DNA from 2 places in the Streptomyces sp. Ag82_O1-12 genome. Region 1 is predicted to be linked to the other one. Evidence: riboswitches for the same ligand, from Rfam matches in the RefSeq annotation. Region 1 holds a riboswitch; the other holds the start of a gene.
What was found. Region 1 has a riboswitch for thiamine pyrophosphate ahead of QOL88_RS28545 (thiamine ABC transporter substrate-binding protein). Riboswitches for the same ligand answer to the same signal wherever they lie in the genome.
Positions count from the first base shown of each region.

Region 2: another riboswitch for thiamine pyrophosphate. It lies ahead of thiO (glycine oxidase ThiO); the one in region 1 lies ahead of QOL88_RS28545 (thiamine ABC transporter substrate-binding protein).

Region 1 is NZ_FXUW01000001.1:6,190,260-6,193,657, reverse strand. It holds gene QOL88_RS28550 (ABC transporter permease) at 1-852, opposite strand, end outside; gene QOL88_RS28545 (thiamine ABC transporter substrate-binding protein) at 891-1,928, opposite strand; TPP riboswitch at 2,053-2,159, opposite strand; gene rlmN (dual-specificity RNA methyltransferase RlmN) at 2,213-3,319, opposite strand.
Region 2 is NZ_FXUW01000001.1:2,212,912-2,216,309, reverse strand. It holds gene QOL88_RS10245 (thiazole synthase) at 1-78, opposite strand, end outside; gene thiS (sulfur carrier protein ThiS) at 81-281, opposite strand; gene thiO (glycine oxidase ThiO) at 278-1,474, opposite strand; TPP riboswitch at 1,472-1,583, opposite strand; gene QOL88_RS10230 (avidin-fold protein) at 1,636-1,986, shown strand; gene QOL88_RS10225 (NAD(P)/FAD-dependent oxidoreductase) at 2,019-3,260, shown strand; gene QOL88_RS10220 (Rv2175c family DNA-binding protein) at 3,373-3,398, shown strand, end outside.

The DNA of each region.
Region 1 (3,398 bases):
GGTGACGAGCACCCCGCCGAGCAGCGCCCACTGCCCCGCTCCGCGCGGCCGGCGCGCGGTCACGGACGCGTCCACCAGCCGCAGCGCGGTCTCCCGCCGCCGCACCGTCCAGGCGTGCACGGCGAGGATCGCGCCCACCGCGACGAACTGGATCAGCGTCAGCACGGCCGCGGTCGACAGGTCGAAGATCTCCGAGGTCTGCCGGTAGATCTCCACCTCCAGGGTGGAGAAGGTGGGCCCGCCGAGGATCTGCACGACACCGAAGCTGGTGAAGGTGAACAGGAAGACCATCAGCGCGGCGGCGGCCACGGCCGGGGCGAGGGCGGGCAGGGTGACCTGCCGCCAGGCCTTCAGCTGGGACGCCCCGAGCATCCGCGCGGCCTCCTCCTGCCGCGGGTCGAGCTGCGCCCAGAGCCCGCCGACGGTCCGGACGACGACCGCGTAGTTGAAGAAGACGTGCGCGAGCAGGATCGCCCACACCGTGGTGTCCAGGCGTACGCCCCACAGCTCGTCGAGCAGCCCGCCCCGGCCGACCAGAGCGAGGAACGCCGTACCGACGACCACCGTCGGCAGCACGAACGGGACGGTGACGACCGCCCGCAGGGCCTGCTTGCCCGGGAAGTCGAAGCGCGCGAAGACGTACGCGCCGGGGAGCGCGACGAGCAGCGTGAGCGCGGTGGAGACCAGCGCCTGCCAGGTGGTGAACCACAGGACGTGCCGAACGTCGGACTGGGCGAGCACCTCCCCGATCCGCCCGAGGTGCCAGGTCCCGCCGGTCTTCAGGCCGCGCGCGACGATCGCGGCGACGGGGTAGGCGAAGAAGACCGCGAAGAACGCGACGGGCGCGGCCAGCAGGCCGAACCGCGCCGCCGCGCCTCGCCGCCGGGCGGCTACTTCAGTACGAGTGAGGTCCACGACTTGACCCACTGGTCACGGTGGTCGGCGATCTTCGCCGGGTCCATGGTCTCCGGGTCCTTCGCCTGCGGCCCGTACGTCACGAACTCCGGCGGCACCTGGGCGCCCTCGGTCACCGGGTACACGAACATGTTCAGCGGCATGTCCTCCTGGAACCTCTTGCTGACGAGGAAGTCCAGGAGGGCCTTGCCACCCTTGGTGTTCCTGGCGTTGCCGAGCAGCCCCGCGTACTCGACCTGCCGGAAGCAGGTGCCCTCGGCGACGCCGGTGGGTGCCGTGCTCGGCTTCGGGTCGGCGAAGACGACCTCGGCGGGCGGCGAGGAGGCGTACGACACGACGAGCGGCCGGTCGCCCTTGGCCTTCTTGCCGCCGGCCGAGCCGGAGAACTCCTCGTTGTAGGCCTGCTCCCAGCCGTCGACGACCTTCACGCCGTTGGCCTTGAGCTTCTTCCAGTAGCCCTCCCAGCCGGTGCCGCCGTACTTGGCGGCGGTGCCGAGCAGGAAACCGAGGCCGGGTGAGGAGGCGGAGGCGTTCTCGGTCACCAGCAGGTTCTTGTACTGGGGCTTGACCAGGTCGTCGAAGCTCTTCGGCGGTTCCAGCTCGTGGTCGGCGAAGTACTTCTTGTCGTAGTTGACGCAGATGTCGCCGGTGTCGACGGGCGTGACCCGGTGCTTGTCCCGGTCGACGCGGTACTCGGCCTTGATCGTGTCGGAGCCCTTCGGCTCGTACGACTGGAACAGCCCGTTGTCGAGCGCCCGCGAGAGCAGCGTGTTGTCGACGCCGAAGAAGACGTCGCCCTGCGGGTTGTCCTTGGTCAGGATGGCCTTGTTCACGGCCTGCCCGGCGTCGCCGTCCTTCAGGACGTCGACCTTGTAGCCGGACTGCTTCTCGAAGGCCGCGAGGACGTCCTTGGACACCGCCCACGAGTCGTGGCTGACGAGCGTCACGGTCTTGGAGTCACCGGACCCCTGACCGCCGTCGGACGATCCGCACGCGGCGAGCGTGCCGGCCATGCCGAGCCCGACCACGACAGCCGTCAGCCGCTTCTTCTTGTTGCTCACTGGATTCCTCCTGGAGTGACCAGGAGAAGACGCGGCCCTGCCCGGGACTTCCGTGGTCCCGGGCAGGGCGCAACAGCTCGAGTGGTGACCGATCTCCCTACCCAGAATGACCTGGGCCAGGTTCGGAGGGTCTGCGGCCGTGTGCCGCACTCTCAGCGCTGTGGCGCTCCCCTGTCGGAATATGCAGATGTCGAATACGAGGGTGCCGATATGAAGATGTGCTTACGACGGTCAGACTACCGTTCGGTGGCCGCGAGCTGACCACACGCCCCGTCGATCTCCTGACCACGGGTGTCCCGGATCGTCACCGGCACACCATGGGCGGCGATGGCCTCCACGAACGCCTTCTCGTCCTCGGGCCGGGATGCGGTCCACTTCGACCCGGGCGTCGGGTTCAGCGGAATGAGGTTGACGTGCACGGGCCTGCCCTTGAGCATCCGGCCGAGCCGGTCACCACGCCAGGCCTGGTCGTTGATGTCCCGGATCAGCGCGTACTCGATGGACAGCCGCCGCCCGGACTTCGCGCTGTACTCGAAGCCGGCGTCCAGCACCTCACGGACCTTCCAGCGCGTGTTCACCGGCACGAGGGTGTCGCGCAGCTCGTCGTCGGGCGCGTGCAGCGAGATCGCGAGGCGGCACTTGAAGCCCTCGTCGGAGAACCGGTGGATGGCCGGGACGAGCCCGACCGTCGAGACGGTGATGCCGCGCTGCGAGAGGCCCACCCCGTCGGGCTCGGGGTCGGTGAGCCGCCGGATGGCGCCGGCGACCCGGTTGTAGTTGGCGAGCGGCTCGCCCATGCCCATGAAGACGATGTTGCTGAGCCGCGCCGGGCCTCCGGGCACCTCCCCGTCCCGCAGCGCCCGCATGCCGTCCACGATCTGGTGCACGATCTCGGCGGTGGAGAGATTCCGGTCCAGTCCCGCCTGCCCGGTCGCACAGAACGGGCAGTTCATCCCACACCCGGCCTGCGAGCTGATGCACATGGTCACCCGGTCCGGGTAGCGCATCAGCACGGACTCGACGAGCGTCCCGTCGAACAGCCGCCACAGCGTCTTGCGTGTGGTGCCCTGGTCGGTCGACAGATGCCGCACGACGGTCATCAGCTCGGGCAGCAACGCCTCCCGCAGCTTCCCCCGGGCACCGGCCGGAATGTCCGTCCACTGCTCCGGATCATGCGCGTACCGCGCGAAGTAGTGCTGCGAGAGCTGCTTGGCACGAAACGGCTTCTCCCCGACAGCGGCTACGGCCTCCTTGCGCTCGGCAGGAGTGAGATCGGCAAGATGCCGCGGCGGCTTCTTGGCTCCGCGGGGGGCTACGAAAGTGAGTTCTCCGGGTGCAGGCATAACCCATCCAGTGTGGCAGATCATCGCCGGGAGCCCAGGCCGGAGCGGGGTGGGGGTGGTCACCTGCGGGTGCCGTCTG
Region 2 (3,398 bases), 4.0 Mb from region 1:
GCTGGGCGCCCCGCCCGTGCCCATGATCAGACGGGAGGTGAACGACGTACCACCGAGGACGAACGGATCGTCGGCCATGGTCAGCCTCCTTGGACGGCGGTGAGGACTTCCACGCGGTCTCCCTCGGTCAGGGGCGTGGCCGGCCACTGCGTGCGCGGGACGACGGTTTCGTTGAGGGCGGCGGCCACGCCCGAGGGCGAGGCGGTGAGCGACCTCACGACGGTGTCGAGAGCCGTGCCGGGCCGGACGTCCCGGGGCTCCCCGTTGACGGAGATGTTCATGCGGGCTGCTCCGAGAGTGCGGTGGCGGGACTGAAGCGCTTCGGCGTGAAGGGGCGCGCCTCCTCGGGGAGTTCGCCCGTCGCCAGGACGTGCGCCATGGCGTCGCCGGTCACGGGCGTGAGCAGGACGCCGTTGCGGTAGTGGCCGGTGGCCAGCAGCAGCCCCTCCAGACCGGTCGGGCCCAGCAGCGGCGCGTTGTCGGGGGAGCCGGGCCGCAGGCCGGCCCGGGTCTCGGTGAGCGGCAGCTCGGTGATGCCCGGGACCAGCTCGTGCGCGTCCCGCAGCAGCTCGTACACGCCGCCCGCGGTCACGGTGGTGTCCCAGCCCAGCTCCTCGCTGGTCGCCCCGACGACGAGCTCGCCGCTCGCGCGCGGCACCAGGTAGACGTGGCTGCCGCGCACGACCGCGCGCACGGTCCGGTTCAGGAACGGCCCGTGCCGCCGCGGCATGGTCAGCCGCAGGACCTGACCCTTCACCGGCCGCACGGGAGGCAGCACGTCCTGCGGGACGCCCGCGAGCCGCCCGCTGAGACTGCCCCCGGCGAGCACCACCTGCCCGGCGGCCACCTCGCTCCCGTCGGCCAGGACGACACCCGTGGCCCGGTCCCGGACGACGGTCAGCCGCTCCGCCCACGTCCGGTGGAAGACCACGCCCGCCCGCTCGCAGGCGACGACCAGCGCCCCGGCCAGCCGTCGCGGGTCGATCTGGTGATCGCCGTCGACCCGCAGTCCGCCGCGCACGCCCGGCGCGAGCATCGGCTCCAGGCGCCGGCACTCGCGCCCCGACAGCCACTGCGACTCCAGGCCCGACTGCTGTTGCAGGGCGTGCAGTTCACGCAGGTGGGCCCGGTCGTCGGCGTCCAGGGCCACGGCGAGCGTGCCGCAGCGGCGGTAGCCGAGGTCCTGGCCGGTCAGCTCGGTGAGCTCGGCGGCGAAGTCCGGGTAGCGGCGGGCCGAGGCGAGGTTCAGGCCGAGCAGGGTCTGCTCGCCGTAGTGCAGTTCCGTGACGGCGGCCAGCATGCCGGCCGCCACCTGTGCGGCTCCGCCGCCGGGCTCGGGGTCCACGAGGGCGGTGGTGAACCCGCGTTGCGCGGACCGCCAGGCCGTGACCAGGCCGATGATCCCGCCCCCGATGACGAGGACGTCTGACGACGCGGGTGTGGATGTGGATGTGGATGTGGACGTAGGCGACATGGGCGTCCAGCCCCTCCCTTCGCCGGCATGACCCGGATCAGGTTCGTACGGTCGGAGGCCGCCAGCCTCCCTCTCAGCCCGGTGCGTCCGGGCTCCCGCGAGTGCTTTACGTTGGCCACCCTAGCCCGATGCCGTAGCTCGCAGTAAGGGAGCCTCCGTCCATGGCCCGATCCCTCGACGGTCTCGTCCTCGCCCCGGTCGCCGACCAGGCACCCGGTCAGGTGGGCACCCGCACCCGGTTCACGTACCACGAACGGCAGGGCGAGATCTGGGCCGAGTACACGGGCGGCGACGTCGTACGCGGGCATCTCGTGGGTACCCGTGAGGGTGACCGGCTGGACTTCCGGTACGTCCAGCTCAAGCGGGACGGGACCACGTCCTCGGGGCACTGCGTCTCGACGGTCGTGGAGCTGCCCGACGGGCGGGTGCGGCTGGAGGAGACCTGGGAGTGGGAGTCCCAGCGGGGCGACGGCACGAGCGTTGTGGAGCAGGTCACGGCGCATGAGCACTGACTGACAATGTGTCAGGTGTCTATGGTGATCAGGTGAGCGAGCAGACGCAGCAACCAGGTTCGTCCGCGCCGCGGCGCGTCGTCGTGGCGGGCGCGGGCATGGCCGGGGTGCAGACCGCCGTCGCCCTGCGCGAGCAGGGCTTCGCCGGGGACGTGATCCTGATCGGCGCCGAGCCCCACCAGCCCTACGACCGGCCCCCGTTGTCCAAGGCCGTCCTGCTCGGCAAGTCCGAGGGCTCCGCCTTCGACGTCGACTTCGAAGCCCTCGGCATCGAACTGCGGCTCGGCTGCGAGGTACTGGGCCTGCGCCCCGCCGACCACGAGCTCGACACCGAGGACGGGCCCGTGCCCTACGACGTCCTGGTCGTCGCGACCGGCGCCGAACCGGTCCGGCTGCCGGGCGCGGAGGGCGTGCCCGGCGTGCATCTGCTGCGCACCCTGGACGACGCCGAGCGGCTGCGGCCGGTGCTGGCCCGCCGGCACGACATCGTGGTCGTCGGCGCGGGCTGGATCGGCGCGGAGTTCGCCACGGCCGCGCGCGAGGCGGGCTGCGCGGTGACCGTCGTCGAGGCCGCCGAACGGCCGCTCGCCGGGGCACTGCCCGCCGAGGTCGCCGCCCCGATGGCCGGCTGGTACGCCGACGCGGGCGCGGTCCTGCGGACGCACGCGCGTGTGGCGCACGTGGAGCCCGGTGCCGTTTTCCTCGACGACGGCTCGCGGCTGCCCGCGGACGCGGTCGTCGTCGGCATCGGCGCCCGCCCCGCCACGGCCTGGCTGGCCGGCTCCGGGATCGAGCTGGGCACCCAGGGCGAGATCGTGGCCGACGAACATCTGCGCTCCACCGCTGTGGACGTGTACGCGGTCGGCGACTGCGCCTCCTTCCCCTCCGGGCGCTACGGCGAGCGTCTGCTGGTCCACCACTGGGACAACGCCCTCCAGGGGCCGCGCACGGTGGCCCGGAACATCGTCGGCCGGGTCGCGGGGGAGGCGCCGGCGGTGTACGACCCGGTGCCGTACTTCTGGTCCGAGCAGTTCGGGCGGTTCGTCCAGTACGCCGGGCACCACGCGGACGCGGACACGACCCTGTGGCGGGGCGACCCCTCCGGACCGGCCTGGACGGTGTGCTGGCTGCGCGGGGAGCGGCTGGTCGCGCTGCTGGCGGTCGGCCGGCCCCGGGATCTGGCGCAGGGCCGCCGCCTGATCGAGTCGGGCGTCCCGATGAATCCGGTACTGCTGACGGATCCGGCCAGGCCCCTGAAGGCGGCCACGGCGTAGGCAGCCCGGGCCGTCGCGGGGCCGCGGGGCGGCGCTGACGGGGAGGGGCGCGGCAGCCCGGCCGGACCGAGCCGACTTCCGACTGTCAGTGGTAAATGGCAGGCTGGTTTCCGTGACCGAGATTGACGCAAAGATCGA